One region of the Paenibacillus sp. FSL R5-0345 genome, then DNA from elsewhere that is predicted to be linked to it. Evidence: riboswitches for the same ligand, from Rfam matches in the RefSeq annotation. Region 1 holds a riboswitch; each other region holds the start of a gene.
What was found. A riboswitch is a leader RNA that binds a small molecule or an ion and turns the genes downstream of it on or off. The one in region 1 is predicted to bind cyclic di-AMP.

Region 1 (2,205 bases):
AGTACAACATCTTCACGCCCGCGCAGCATCGCGATTACCGCACCTATCATAATGGTAAAGGTAGTAGTCTTAATCCCGCCACCCGTTGAACCCGGTGATGCACCAATAAACATAAGAATAACCATAAAGAACTGAGAGGCTTGCCGGAGTCCGGCAATATCCACCGTATTGGCACCAGCGGTTCGGGGCGATACAGACTGGAAGAATGCCGATAATATTTTGCCGCCGAAATTAAGATTACCCAGTGTGCGCTGATTCGTAAATTCAAATATAAAAATAACCAAAGCACCAATAACAATAAGCCCAGCCGTGGTAGAGAGTACAACTTTGCTATGCAAAGACAATTTACGTTTTACACGAAACTCCACCAGATCAGACATGACAATAAAACCAATACCGCCGGAGACAATCAGAAACATCACCACGATATTCACTAGCGGGTCATATACATAGTCGGTTAAACTCCGAAAATCCCCAAAAATATCAAATCCAGCATTATTAAACATCGACACTGCATGAAATATCCCAAAATAAATGGCCTTTCCCAGCGGCATATCAAACGCCCAACGTATGGACAGCAGCACCGCTGCACAGCCCTCAATGACTAATGAATAAATAAGTACTCTCCGGATCAGCCGAACAATCCCCTCCATAGAACCTTGGTTCATGGCTTCCTGTAGGATTAACCTGTCCCGCAAAGAGATTTTGCGTTTCATCATCATGGCAAATAAGGTGGCCATTGTCATAAAACCTAAGCCGCCAACCTGGATAAGCAACATAATCACGGTTTTTCCAAAAAAGGTGAATGTCGTCCCGGTGTCCAGCACCACAAGTCCAGTCACACAGGTTGCCGATGTCGAAGTAAACAATGCATCAATAAAACTCACAGCATTCCCGCTCGTACTCGAAATGGGAAGCATAAGCAGCAAAGCTCCTATCAGAATAATCGATGCAAAACCGAGCACCATAATCTGAGGCGGAGAGAGCTTCAGAAACTTTGATTCAGAAACTCTGCGAAACTGTGAAGCCACTATGCTCACCCTCTTATCTTAATTTAAAGAATTCCAACAAAAAAAGCACTGGAAAACCAATGCTACCCTTGGTTCCTGCAGTAAATTAGCCTACGAGGTTAGCTGACGGATTCGGACTGTGCAGGCTGCCCTATTCGTTCCTAGAACGAAATTCACCCCTGATGAATAAAGTCACCTTTTACGGCGTATACTCATCTTTTCATTACTTCTTATGGTTCCCCCGTTTTCACCTGAAATTCGGCTATATACAATTGCATACAAATTATATCTGTTATTTCGATAAATCACAAAGACACAATTAATGGTGATTCATATGAAAAATGCGGTTTGGAGAGGATGTACCAGAAGGAGTGCCTTTTCTCATCACTTTTCCGTGTTTTCCCTGCAATTGCATCGTTTTTCATGAAAAATGAAGAAATGATCACTTTAAATTCATGGTATATATTCAGTTTCCTATTCTATAATATCTCTATTACCCATAAAAAAAATATACGATGATTTTTGTAACTATCATGGCACTAATACTATAATGGAACATAACATTGTCAGTTTACAAGGAGGCGTTACATGAATCCCGTTGGCCAGCCCTTACAGCAACGTGCCCTCTCCAAGTGGCTCATCATCTCGGGCATTATCGGTCTTATTCTATTTATTATGTTTCAGATTGCCCCCTCGGTGCTAAATAGCCCTGCCGGGGAAGATACTACCGTCATCAGTAAGGCGGAAGCCCGCGACAAAGCGATATCATTTGCGGAACAAAAGTTAAACTATACCAAAGCACCAAACGATCAGTGGAATGTACTTTATGAAACGGATTCTTCCTTTTATGGTTATATGTCCCGCGAGAAGCTTTTGGAGGACTATACAAAAAAGAAATTGGATCAACGATATCCTTTTGACATCTTTCGTGTAACACTTAGTCCTTCAGCGGAACAAGAGCCACTGATCTCCGTTGACCTCAATATGTATACTGGCGCAGTTGTCGCCTTCACACAAGGAGCAGAAGGATCATCTGCAGAATCGGCAAGCAATGTAACCACTGGTGCAAAAGAAGAGGACAAGGGTGCTGACTTGTCTTTGGCACAAAAAGAAAATCTTGCCCGCCCCTGGCTTCAGGAATGGGATGTAAATCCCGCCAAGCTGCAAATTGAATCGAATGCAGGATACTATGGGC
Region 2 (2,205 bases), 2.0 Mb from region 1:
TGACAAAGTTCCTATCTTTTTGCAAGCGTAACTGCCTGTATCTGGCCTGGTTCGTCTCTTTAGTTGCTGTTGCCGGTAGCTTGTATTTGAGCGAAGTATTGAAATATGAACCTTGTAAGCTTTGCTGGTTCCAGCGAATTTTCATGTATCCTCAGTTATTCCTCTTGGGAATTGCAACGTTTCGAGGGGATAAACGGATAATCCCTTATGTACTTCCACTAAGCTTGATTGGTGGCAGTATCTCGATCTATCACTATGCGGAACAGAAAATTCCTGCGTTAAGTAAAGTTCTTCCTTGTACAATTGGTGTTCCTTGTAATAAGGATTACTTGAACTTTTTTGGATTCATTACGATACCATTCCTTGCGTTAATCGCTTTTGCTTTAATTAGTATTTTACTTTGGTACGGACGTAAGGAAGAAGAAGTGATGGAGTTAGATACAGAGGAAAGTTTAGGATTTTGATTTTTTAACTTTAAGTGATCCGAAAAAATGTGAAAAGTGATTAAAAACACGATCCAGAGGGATAATTGAAGAGAATGAAAGAGAGCATCCAATAAGACGCTGTATTTGCGCTTACTGGATGTTTTTTCATTCTTTTTTCATTTTTTTCAACGCTTTACTGTAACCACTTTGTAGACTAATATTAGACCTTGTGAGAAGTTGAATATGCGCTGAATTTTCTTAGGAAAAACGGGGGAACCAAACTTGGCATTCGTGCCAATGGGGTGAATCGGAATGGGTCGATTGGACTTAAACCGTAGGGCTATACCACAGCCCGAATCCGCCAGCTAACCTCGTAAGCAAAGGTGGGATAATGACCATGCATAGCATGCGGATCATTTCCGTATGCTATTTTTAGTGTCTGCATTTATGAAATCCACCAATGAAAACAGCGCGCGGAATTTCCGTTTCAGCTCCCAAAGAAAGGAACTGTATCCACCATGGTAAGCAAGGTAAAACGACTATTGATCGGGCGTCCGATGAAGTCGAACGAACTCGATCATGAAAAGTTATCCAAGGTTAAAGCACTGGCTGTCCTGTCTTCTGATGCGCTCTCGTCTGTAGCCTACGGAACGGAACAAATTCTGATTGTACTAGTGGCTGCAGGGTTTACTGCCATCTGGTATTCCCTGCCAATTGCATTAGCCGTATTGGGCCTGCTGGCCATCCTGATTTTATCCTATCGGCAGACGATCTACGCTTATCCTCAGGGAGGCGGAGCTTACATCGTTGCCAAGAGTAATCTTGGTGTTCCGACAGGGCTTTTAGCAGGAGGGTCTTTGTTAGTGGATTACATTCTGACCGTTGCTGTTAGTGCGTCGGCAGGGACGGATGCGATCACATCGGCTTTTCCAAGTCTTCATAATCACACCGTTCTTATTGCAGTATCCGTTATTATTCTTCTTACTTTAATTAATCTTCGCGGAGTTACAGAATCAGCTTCATTCATCGCAATCCCAGTGTATTTGTTCGTGGTGTCGATTGTAGTGTTGATTATCTCCGGTATTATTAAATATGCAGCAGGTGGCGTGCATGCGAATGTCCCTGAAATTGGCGCTGCTGTTTCTAATGTTAGTTTGTTTCTACTATTAAAAGCCTTCAGTTCTGGCTGTTCGGCTCTTACGGGTGTAGAGGCTGTATCTAATGCTATTCCAAACTTTAAAGCACCTGCAGAAAAGAATGCAGCCAAGACCTTAATGGTCATGGGAGTTATACTTGGATTTATGTTCACAGGCATCACACTCCTGGCGTATTGGTACGGCATAGTGCCTGACGAAAAGGCCACAGTTGTTTCTCAGATCGCTGAATCGACCTTTGGTCGCGGAACTTTATATTTTTTCATTCAAGGTATCACAGCAGTAATTTTGTTCTTGGCGGCAAATACGGCATACTCAGCGTTCCCGCTGCTTGCATTTATGTTTGCAAAAGATAAATATATGCCGCATGCTTTTATGGTTCGTGGTGACCGTCTAGGCTTCTCCAATGGTATTATTTTTCTAGGTGTTCTGTCAGCACTGCTTGTAGCTGCATTCCACGGAAATACAGAAAGCCTGATTCCTCTTTATGCGGTTGGTGTCTTCATTCCATTCACATTGTCACAGCTAGGAATGATGGTTCATTGGTTTAAAACCAAACCAGCGGGATGGAAAAAAAGATTTGTTGTAAATACCATTGGTATGCTGACTACATTGACGATTACGCT
Region 3 (2,205 bases), 3.1 Mb from region 1:
CAGCCGCCGCTTTCGGCAAAAAACCGGAGTTACCCCCGGACAATATGCGCATCAGCGAGGTCGTAAGCTTACCGTCAAAGATTGGACAGGCCATGAAGTGGAGATTCCAGAGCAAGCGAGACGCATTGTCTATCATGGAGAGACACTTGGCGACCTTCTCGCACTAGGCGTGAAGCCCATCGGAGGAGATGAAGCATTCGTGCGGAACAGCGTCTATAAACATCGGCTTAAAAAGCTCGCCAATGTTGGTTTTCCGCTGGACCCGCAGCTGACCGCTTCACTTAATCCAGATTTGATTATTTTGGCCAATAGTGATGAAAGAGCCTATAGAACCGTTTCCGGCATCGCCCCGACACTCACCTTTGATTCCTTTGCACCACTCGAAAGTCGAATGCGAACACTAGGCAGCTGGCTCGGTAAACAACGCGAAGCCGAAGCGTGGCTGGAGTCATTTACAATCAAAAATGCTGCTATGTGGCAGCATCTTTACGAGACCAGTCTCCAAGCCGGAGAGACTGCCTCTGCTTTGGTCTATGACCACGGAAATCATCTGTATGCTATGGGAATGTCCGGATTCTCCACAGCGCTTTATGCTCCATGTGGTCTACAACCGACAGAGGAGATTCAAGCCATACTGGATGAAGAATTAGGGTTCGCTGAAGTTGATCCAGCGCGATTGCCTGCCTATACTGGAGATCATATCTTCATGCTCATTCCTGAGCGTCCAGACTCAAGGGCTGCTATGGAGCGACTACTAGACAGTTCACTTTGGAAAAGTATTCCAGCAGTACGTCAGGGACATGTTTATCTGCTCGACGGAAGCAAATGGAACTCTAGTGATGCGTTAACTCGGGAGAAGCTGCTAACGCTGCTACCTAAACTGCTCGGTGGAAGCCCCCCTAGTAATTGAAGGTGAATCTAGGATTCTCTTTTGACTTTTCAAAACTTCATGGGGTATACTTTACCTACGCTTAATTTCCAACTTTTACAGTTGAAAAGCGGGGGAACCAGTTAATTGGGGCGAATCATTGAGCATTAGAATGTAGGGTACCATCTTACCCGAGTCCGTCAGCTAACCTCGTCAGCAGTGGATGGGTCTGCTTTTCATGTTATTTACATAACCAGAGACCCTTGCTAAGGGTCTCTTTTTGTGTTTTTTTGGACCCTGCTGGCAGTAGATTGGCCTTTGACACTAAGGCTTCCTCTTTTCTCACACAAAGGGACAAAGGAGAGATGTAAGTGCAAAAGGTAAAGTACATCACGGATATTAACAAAATTGCTATGTTGTCTGATCTGGAAAAAGAGAACTTGAAAGAAATCACGGACAAATTTGTTTTTCGTGTGAATGACTACTATCTGTCTTTGATCAACTGGGACGATCCAGATGATCCCATTCGTAAACTGGTTATCCCTAACGAAGGTGAACTGCTGGAATATGGACGTTGGGATGCTTCGGATGAAGACACGAATTATGTGGTGCCGGGTTGTCAGCACAAGTATAAAACAACAGCATTACTGATTGTATCCGAGGTCTGCGGAGCCTATTGCCGTTACTGCTTCCGTAAACGCCTGTTCCGAAATGACGTGAAAGAAGCGATGTCTGATGTCTCTCCGGGACTGGAGTATATTGCAAACCACCCTGAGATTAACAACGTTCTTCTTACGGGCGGTGACAGTTTAATTCTCTCCACACCAAAGCTAAGATCCATTATTGAAAACTTAAGAAGCATTGAGCATGTCAAGATTATCAGATTAGGTTCGAAGATTCCCGTATTTAATCCGATGCGGATCTCTGAAGACGAAGAGCTGTTGGAGCTGATTCGTACTTACTCTACCGAAGACAAGCGAATTTATGTTATGGCGCATATCAATCATCCTCGTGAAATCACACCTGAAGCCAAAAAAGCATTTAAAGCCCTCCACAACGCTGGGGCAATTGTCGTAAATCAGACCCCCGTCCTTAAAGGCATCAATGATGATCCCGTTATATTGGGAGAATTGCTAGACCGACTCTCATGGGCTGGCGTAACACCTTACTACTTCTTCGTGAATCGTCCCGTTGCCGGAAATCGAGATTTTGTATTACCTCTTGAGCAAGTCTATCAAATTGTAGAAGAAGCCAAAGCCAGAACCTCAGGACTTGGCAAAAGAGTACGCCTATCCATGTCACACACCTCCGGAAAGATAGAAATTCTCGCCATTGAT

Region 2: linked by a shared signal. The riboswitch ahead of R50345_RS16140 (APC family permease) and the one ahead of R50345_RS24875 (TrkH family potassium uptake protein) in region 1 are both predicted to bind cyclic di-AMP.
Region 3: linked by a shared signal. The riboswitch ahead of R50345_RS11065 (KamA family radical SAM protein) and the one ahead of R50345_RS24875 (TrkH family potassium uptake protein) in region 1 are both predicted to bind cyclic di-AMP.

The regions. Positions count from the first base shown of each region.
Region 1 covers NZ_CP009281.1:5,657,234-5,659,438, forward strand. Annotated here, with positions in the region: gene R50345_RS24875 (TrkH family potassium uptake protein) at 1-968, opposite strand, end outside; cyclic di-AMP (ydaO/yuaA leader) riboswitch at 1,103-1,284, opposite strand; gene R50345_RS24880 (CPBP family intramembrane glutamic endopeptidase) at 1,599-2,205, shown strand, end outside.
Region 2 covers NZ_CP009281.1:3,648,719-3,650,923, reverse strand. Annotated here, with positions in the region: gene R50345_RS16145 (disulfide oxidoreductase) at 1-464, shown strand, start outside; gene R50345_RS16150 (DsbA family protein) at 1-3, shown strand, start outside; cyclic di-AMP (ydaO/yuaA leader) riboswitch at 662-820, shown strand; gene R50345_RS16140 (APC family permease) at 944-2,205, shown strand, end outside.
Region 3 covers NZ_CP009281.1:2,581,154-2,583,358, reverse strand. Annotated here, with positions in the region: gene R50345_RS11070 (AraC family transcriptional regulator) at 1-910, shown strand, start outside; cyclic di-AMP (ydaO/yuaA leader) riboswitch at 959-1,102, shown strand; gene R50345_RS11065 (KamA family radical SAM protein) at 1,240-2,205, shown strand, end outside.